2 linked regions of the Archangium violaceum genome follow. Each later gene encodes a partner of the first gene's protein in a complex. Links are inferred from orthologs where the notes say so. Each region holds a gene or a part of one and is shown on either strand. Other genes may lie near its edges. The genes, in order: JQX13_RS05050 and pnp.

Region 1 (3,105 bases):
AGGAGCGCCTCGAAGCGCCAGGGGAACTCGCGCAGCGTCTGCTCCGAGTGCCCGAGCGCGAGCACCACGCGCGAGGCCTCCTGGTTCCGCACTTCCCAGGGCAGGTCGCGGGCGAAGCCATGGCGTCGCATGGGGAACTCGTGGCCCTCGACGGTGTACCTACCGCCGGGGAGGACGCCGGGGGAGGGGAAGAGCACGGGGATGCCGCCGCGCACGTTCTTGGTGGGATCGGCCAGGGTGCTCTCGTCGAGGAAGAGGATGGGCTCGCCCTCGACGATGAAGCGGGTGATGAGCGCTCCGCGTTCGGGGACGAGCTCGACGCGGGAGCCGCCATCCGTGAGGACCACCATGTTGACCTCCAGGGACCGTCGCGCCGGGCGTGGCGCGGGAGCCGGCTTGTAACAGGGGGTGGTCCGCGGACACCTCGGGAAGAGACGCTCCCTGTCGTCTTCCATGCAGGGCGCGGCCCGGTCCGTTCGGAAGGTCTCTACTCCGGCTGGCGCCGAACCCGGATGAGCTCGCCCACGATGGAGACGGCGATCTCCTCCGGTGTCAGCGCGCCGATGTCCACGCCCATGGGTGAGCGCATCCGCTCCACGGCCGGCTCGGTGAAGCCCGCGGCCCGCAGCCGCATCCGGAAGCGCTCGGCCTTGCGACGGCTGCCAATCACCCCCAGGTACGCCGAGGGCTTGTCCAGCAACGCCTCCACCACCGCCTGATCCAACGGGTGGTCGTGCGTCGTCACGCAGAAGTAATGCTCCGGCCCACCGGGCAGTGCCCGCGCGTGGTCCGCCGGGTCCTTCACCCGCAGCTCGCAGTCCGGGAAGCGCTCGGGGTTGGCCCACTCGGGCCGGGCGTCCACCACCGTCACCCGGAAGCCCACCCGGTGCGCCAGCGACGCCAGCTCCTTCGCCACGTGCCCGGCGCCGAACACCGTGAGCCGCGGGGGTGCTCCGTGCTTCTCCAGGAACACCTTCATCCGGCCCCCACAGCACATGCCCAGCTCGTGCGTGAGGTGCGTTTCGATGACGCGCGTCTGCTCCGGCGACGCCAGCAGCTCCCGCGCGGCCTGGATGATCTGATGCTCGATGGCGCCGCCGCCCACGGTGCCCCGCAGGCTTCCGTCCTCGAGCACCACCAGCTTCGAGCCCGGCTTCTGCGGCGTGCTGCCGGCGCTCTCGATGACGGTGGCCAGGACGAAGGGTCGGCCCTCGGACACCAGGGCCGCCATCTCCGCGTACAGGTCCGTGGCAGGGGACATGTCCACCCCCGCTCCCGGCTAGCCGAAGAAGACCTGGGCGACCTCGAAGAACTCCTGGGGAACCTTCTTGAGCTCCCGGGTGGCCTCGGCCAGGTCCACGCTCACGATCTCATTGCCCCGCAGCGCGGCCATCTTGCCGAACTCGCCCCGGGCCACCATGTCGCACGCGTGGACGCCGAAGCGCGTGGCCAGCACGCGATCATGCGCGGTGGGCGCGCCGCCGCGCTGGATGTGACCCAGCACCGACACGCGCGTCTCGTAGCCCGTGCGCTGCTCGATCTCATGCGCCACGATGCTGCCCACGCCACCCAGGCGCGGCCGGCCCGCCTCGTCCAGCGCGCCCGAGGTGACGAGCTGCTCCTGCCCCTCGTGCGACAGCTTGATGCGCGTGCCCTCGGCCACCACCACGATGGAGAAGGAGCGCCCGGTGGAGTGCCGGTGCTTGATGTGCTCGGCGACACGCACCAGGTCCGCGGGGACCTCGGGGACCAGGATCACGTCGGCGCCGCCGGCCATGCCCGCGTAGGTGGCGATCCACCCCACGTGCCGCCCCATCACCTCGCACACGATGACGCGCTTGTGGGACTCGGCGGTGGAGTGCAGCCGGTCGATGGCCTCGGTGGCGATGGCCACCGCGGTGTCGAAGCCGAAGGTGAAGTCCGTGCCGTTGAGATCGTTGTCGATCGTCTTCGGCACACCCACGATGCGCAGCCCCTCCTGGGACATGCGCGTGGCCGCGGAGAGCGTGCCCTCGCCGCCAATGGCGATGACGGCGTGGATGTCGTTGCGCTCCATGGCGCGCTTGACCTTCTCCAACCCGTTCTCGACCTTGAACGGGTTGACGCGAGAAGTGCCCAGGATGGTTCCTCCGCGGTGGAGGATGCCGGAGGTGGTTTCGCGCGTGAGGCGGAAGTGGTTGTCCTCGAGGAGACCCTTCCATCCATCACGCAGGCCCATCATCTCGAAACCATGGGCGGTGGCTCGACGGACAACGGCGCGGATGACCGCGTTGAGGCCGGGGCAATCGCCCCCGCCAGTGAGAACGGCGACTTTCATGAGGTTCCCTTCTAACCTACCTCGGGCGCGAGTCATGCGCGAAGTTGATGTAAACCGCTCGCCAGGCGCGGTGGCGATCGGCCGGAAGGCCCCGGGGTGGTGCGGGGCGGGCGGGCGGGGAGGGACTCCCAGGGTTGGACGTGCGGCTTTGTCGGAGGGAGGGCTTTGGCTATGCTGCCTCGGACCCCCTGGTTACGGCCCCCACCTTGAACGTTCGCGTCTTCGCCTCCGAGAAGGAAGCTGCCGCCGCCTGCGCCGCCTACGTGGCCACGGCGGTGCGGGAGAAGCCGTCCCTGGTGCTCGGCCTGCCCATCGGCCGCACCCCCCTGAATGTGTACCGGGAGATGGTGGTGTTGCACGGGCGCGGGGAGCTGGACTTCTCGCGGGTGACCACCTTCAACCTGGACGAGTTCCTCGGCTTGCCGCCGGATGATCCGGGCAGCTTCCGGGCGTACATGGAGCGACATCTCTTCCAGCACGTCAACCTGGCACGCGAGCGCATCCATTTCCTCGATGGGAGCGCGGACAGGGCGGAACGCGAGTGCGCCCGCTACGACGCGCAACTTGCTGGGGCCGGAGGGCTGGACATGCTGCTGTTGGGCATCGGGCCCAACGGGCAGGTGGGCTGCAACGAGCCGGGGGAGAGCCTCCAGGCGGTCAGCCACCGGGCCCGGCTCTCACGGGAGTCGCGTCTGGCGATGGCCTCCCTCTTCGGAGACGACGTCTCGAAGGTTCCCCTGGCGGCGCTCACGCTGGGGATGGGGGCGCTCCTCCAGGCGCGTCGCGTC
Region 2 (3,223 bases), 5.5 Mb from region 1 along the record:
GAGCAAGGCGGTCGGACTCCCGGAGGTGGGGGGCAGTTGCGGGGCCTCCAGAAGGCACCCGCAGCCGTCTTACCGCGCCGCGCTGACAATCGGCAAGGAACGCCGGGTCACCGTCCCGTCGAGCCGAAACCGCCCTCTCCCCGCTCGGTGGTTTCCAGTAGCTCCAGCTCCAATAGGGACACCCGAGACACGGGTGACACCACGAGTTGGGCGATGCGCTCGCCGCGGCGAAGCGTGAAGGGCTCCTGGGAGAGGTTCACGAGGAGCACCTTGACCTCTCCGCGGTAGTCCGCGTCCACCGTCCCTGGCGAGTTCAGCAGGGTGATGCCGTGACGCAGCGCCAGTCCCGAGCGGGGCCGGAGCTGGGCCTCGTAGTCGGGAGGCAGGGCCAGCGCCAGGCCGGTGGGAACCGCCGCGCGCTCCATGGGCCCGAGGGTGAGCTCCCCATCGATGTCCGCCCGCAGGTCCATCCCCGCGGCGAGGGCGGTCTCATAGCGCGGCAGGGGCAGCGGCTCCGGGTGGGTGCGCACGCGGCGGACCCTCACGGTGACAGGTAAGGACATATCCGACAAGGTAGCACCGTGAGACGGACAGGCCAGCTTTCAGGCGGGAGCAAAGCAGAACGCCCTCCTCCGCCGGAGCGAAGAGAGGGCGTTCCGTGAGCCCTCCCCTCTCCCTCTGGGAGAGGGAAAGGGTGAGGGTATCCGTCACCGTGTTCTCGAATCAGGCCTTGGCGCCCGGCTGGGTGGCCTCGGGGGACGCGGCGGCGGGGGTGGCCTCGGCGGCGGGGGCGGTGCCCTGCTGAGAGGCGGCGCGCTCGGCCATGGCCTCCTTGCGCGACAGGCGGATCTTGCCCGTCTTGTCGATGCTGACGACCTTCACCAGCACCTCATCGCCCTCCTTGAGCACGTCCGACACGCTCTTCACGCGCTTGTCGGACAGCTCGGAGATGTGGATGAGGCCGTCGGTGCCCGGGAACAGTTCCACGAAGGCGCCGAACTCGGCGATCTTCCGCACCGTGCCCGTGTAGATCTTCCCGATCTCCGCCTCGCGCGTGAGCGCCTGGATCATCGCGATGGCCGACTTCACCGAGTCCACGTTGGAGCTGGCGATGTCCACGCGGCCCGAGTCGTCGATGTTGATGACGGCACCCGTGCGGGCGATGATGTCCTTGATCACCTTGCCGCCCGGCCCGATGACGTTCTTGATGAACTCGGGGCGGATCTGGATGGTGGTGATGCGCGGCGCGTAGGCGCTGATCTCCTTGCGCGGCTCGGCCATCGCCTTGAGCATCTCGCCCAGGATGTGCAGACGGCCCTGACGCGCCTGCTCCAGCGCGCGGCTCATGATCTCCGTGGTGAGACCGGTGATCTTGATGTCCATCTGGATGGAGGTGATGCCCTTCGAGGTGCCGCACACCTTGAAGTCCATGTCGCCCAGGTGGTCCTCGTCACCGAGGATGTCCGAGAGGATGGCGACCTGGTCCCCCTCCTTCACCAGACCCATGGCGATGCCGGCCACGGGCGCCTTGATGGGCACGCCCGCGTCCATCAGCGACAGCGTGCCGCCGCACACGGAGGCCATGGACGAGGAGCCGTTGGACTCGAGGATGTCCGAGACGAGCCGCACCGTGTACGGGAACTTCTCGCTCGCGGGCAGCATGTTGCGCAGCGCGCGCTCGGCCAGGGCGCCATGGCCCACCTCACGCCGGCCGGGGCCGCGCAGGGGCTTGGTCTCGTTCACGCTGAACGGGGGGAAGTTGTAGTGCAGCATGAACTTCTTGAAGGACTGGCCGCTGAGCAGCTCCAGCCGCTGCTCGTCCTCGGAGGTACCCAGCGTCGTCACCACCAGGGCCTGCGTCTCGCCACGGGTGAAGATGGCGCTGCCGTGGGTGCGCGGGAGCACGCTCACCTCGCAGGTGATGTTGCGCACCTCGGCGTGACCACGGCCACCGATGCGGCCACCGTTCACCGTCAGCGTGCGCATGTGCTCGTACTTCAGGTCCTCCACCACCTGCTTGGCGTGCTTCTCCACCTGGGAGGTGTAGCCCTCGCCCAGCTGCTCCTTGAGCTTCGCCAGGGCCTCCTTCTTGGCCTTGGAGAGCGCCTCGTAGCGGGCCGCCTTCTCCTTGATGGTGTAGCCGTTGACGATGCCGTCCCAGGCCAGCTCACGAACCTTGGACTTCAGGTCCTCGGCCACCGCAGGGATGCGGTCGTAGTTGCGCACCGTCTTGTTGAGCGCGCGCCGCAGCTCGTCCTGCAGATCCAGGGCCGGCTGTGCCGCCTGCTTGCCGAACTCGAGCGCGGCCATCATCTCCGCCTCGCTCACCTCCTCGGCACCGCCCTCCACCATCACGATGGCCTCGCGGCTCACGGCCATGACGAGGTCGATGTCGGACAGCTCGCGCTGCTTGAGCGTGGGGTTGGCGATGAGCTTGCCGTCCACGCGGCCCACGCGGATGCCCGCGATGGGGCCGTTGAAGGGGATGTCCGACACCCACAGCGCCGCCGAGGCGCCCGTAATGCCGTGGATATCACCCTCGTGCTCCGGGTCCGCGGAGATGACGCTCGCGATGACCTGGGTCTCGTAGGCGTAGCCGTCCGGGAAGAGCGGGCGGCAGGAGCGGTCCACGATACGGCTGGCCAGCGTCTCCTTCTCCGTCAGGCGCCCCTCGCGCTTGAAATAGCTGCCGGGGATGCGGCCGGCCGAGTACAACTTCTCCTGGTACTCCACCGTGAGCGGGAGGAAGTCCACGTCCTTCTTCTCGCGCGCGCTCACCGCGGTGACGAGCAGCATGGTGTCGCCGTAACGAACCACCACCGAGCCGTCCGCCTGCTTGGCCATGTGGCCGGTCTCGATGGTCAGCTCGGTGTCGCCAATCTTGACGCTCTTCTTCAAGTGCATATCCGTCTTGCCTCGTACTTCCTGGGTGGCCCCGTGGACGCGTGCCCTGCCTTTTCCAAAAGGTGAGGGCCCACGCGCCTCGATGCGAGGCCTGTGGGGTTGATGCGGTCACCGGGCCTGGAACAGGCGGATACGGGCAACCGCGACTTGACTGCGGTGGGGGCGCTTCGGAAGCGCCGGCAGGGATGCGTCGGAGCTTTGATCCCTGATCGCGCGGGCCGACCCGGCTGCACCACCGGTCGGCCCGTCCGAACGGAAACCAAAACCTCCGTCCACATCACGCCCTTGCCTCCTCCCTCGCCCCTCCTCTTCGCTGGAC

The links.
Region 2: JQX13_RS05050 (region 1) and pnp share a complex: the UniProt entries of both Bacillus subtilis proteins name them as parts of the possible RNA degradosome complex. The link is inferred for Archangium violaceum from one-to-one orthologs.

What each region holds. Positions count from the first base shown.
Region 1 is NZ_CP069338.1:1,168,089-1,171,193, reverse strand. Bases 299-3,089 are described here. They hold JQX13_RS05050 (6-phosphofructokinase), read right to left. Parts: upstream 2,318-3,089; coding sequence 1,280-2,317; downstream 299-1,279. Other genes in these bases: JQX13_RS05045 (glucosamine-6-phosphate deaminase), read left to right, coding at 2,524-3,089; xdhC (xanthine dehydrogenase accessory protein XdhC), read right to left, coding at 488-1,261; JQX13_RS05060 (aldose epimerase), read right to left, coding at 299-350. In the rest of the region: more of JQX13_RS05060, read right to left, coding at 1-298; more of JQX13_RS05045, read left to right, coding at 3,090-3,105. UniProt on the Bacillus subtilis protein: Catalyzes the phosphorylation of D-fructose 6-phosphate to fructose 1,6-bisphosphate by ATP, the first committing step of glycolysis.
Region 2 is NZ_CP069338.1:6,700,230-6,703,452, reverse strand. The notes cover bases 315-3,223. They hold pnp (polyribonucleotide nucleotidyltransferase), read right to left. Parts: upstream 2,905-3,223; coding sequence 724-2,904; downstream 315-723. Other genes in these bases: dut (dUTP diphosphatase), read right to left, coding at 315-563. Outside these bases: more of dut, read right to left, coding at 108-314. UniProt on the Bacillus subtilis protein: Involved in mRNA degradation. Catalyzes the phosphorolysis of single-stranded polyribonucleotides processively in the 3'- to 5'-direction. Necessary for competence development in Bacillus subtilis.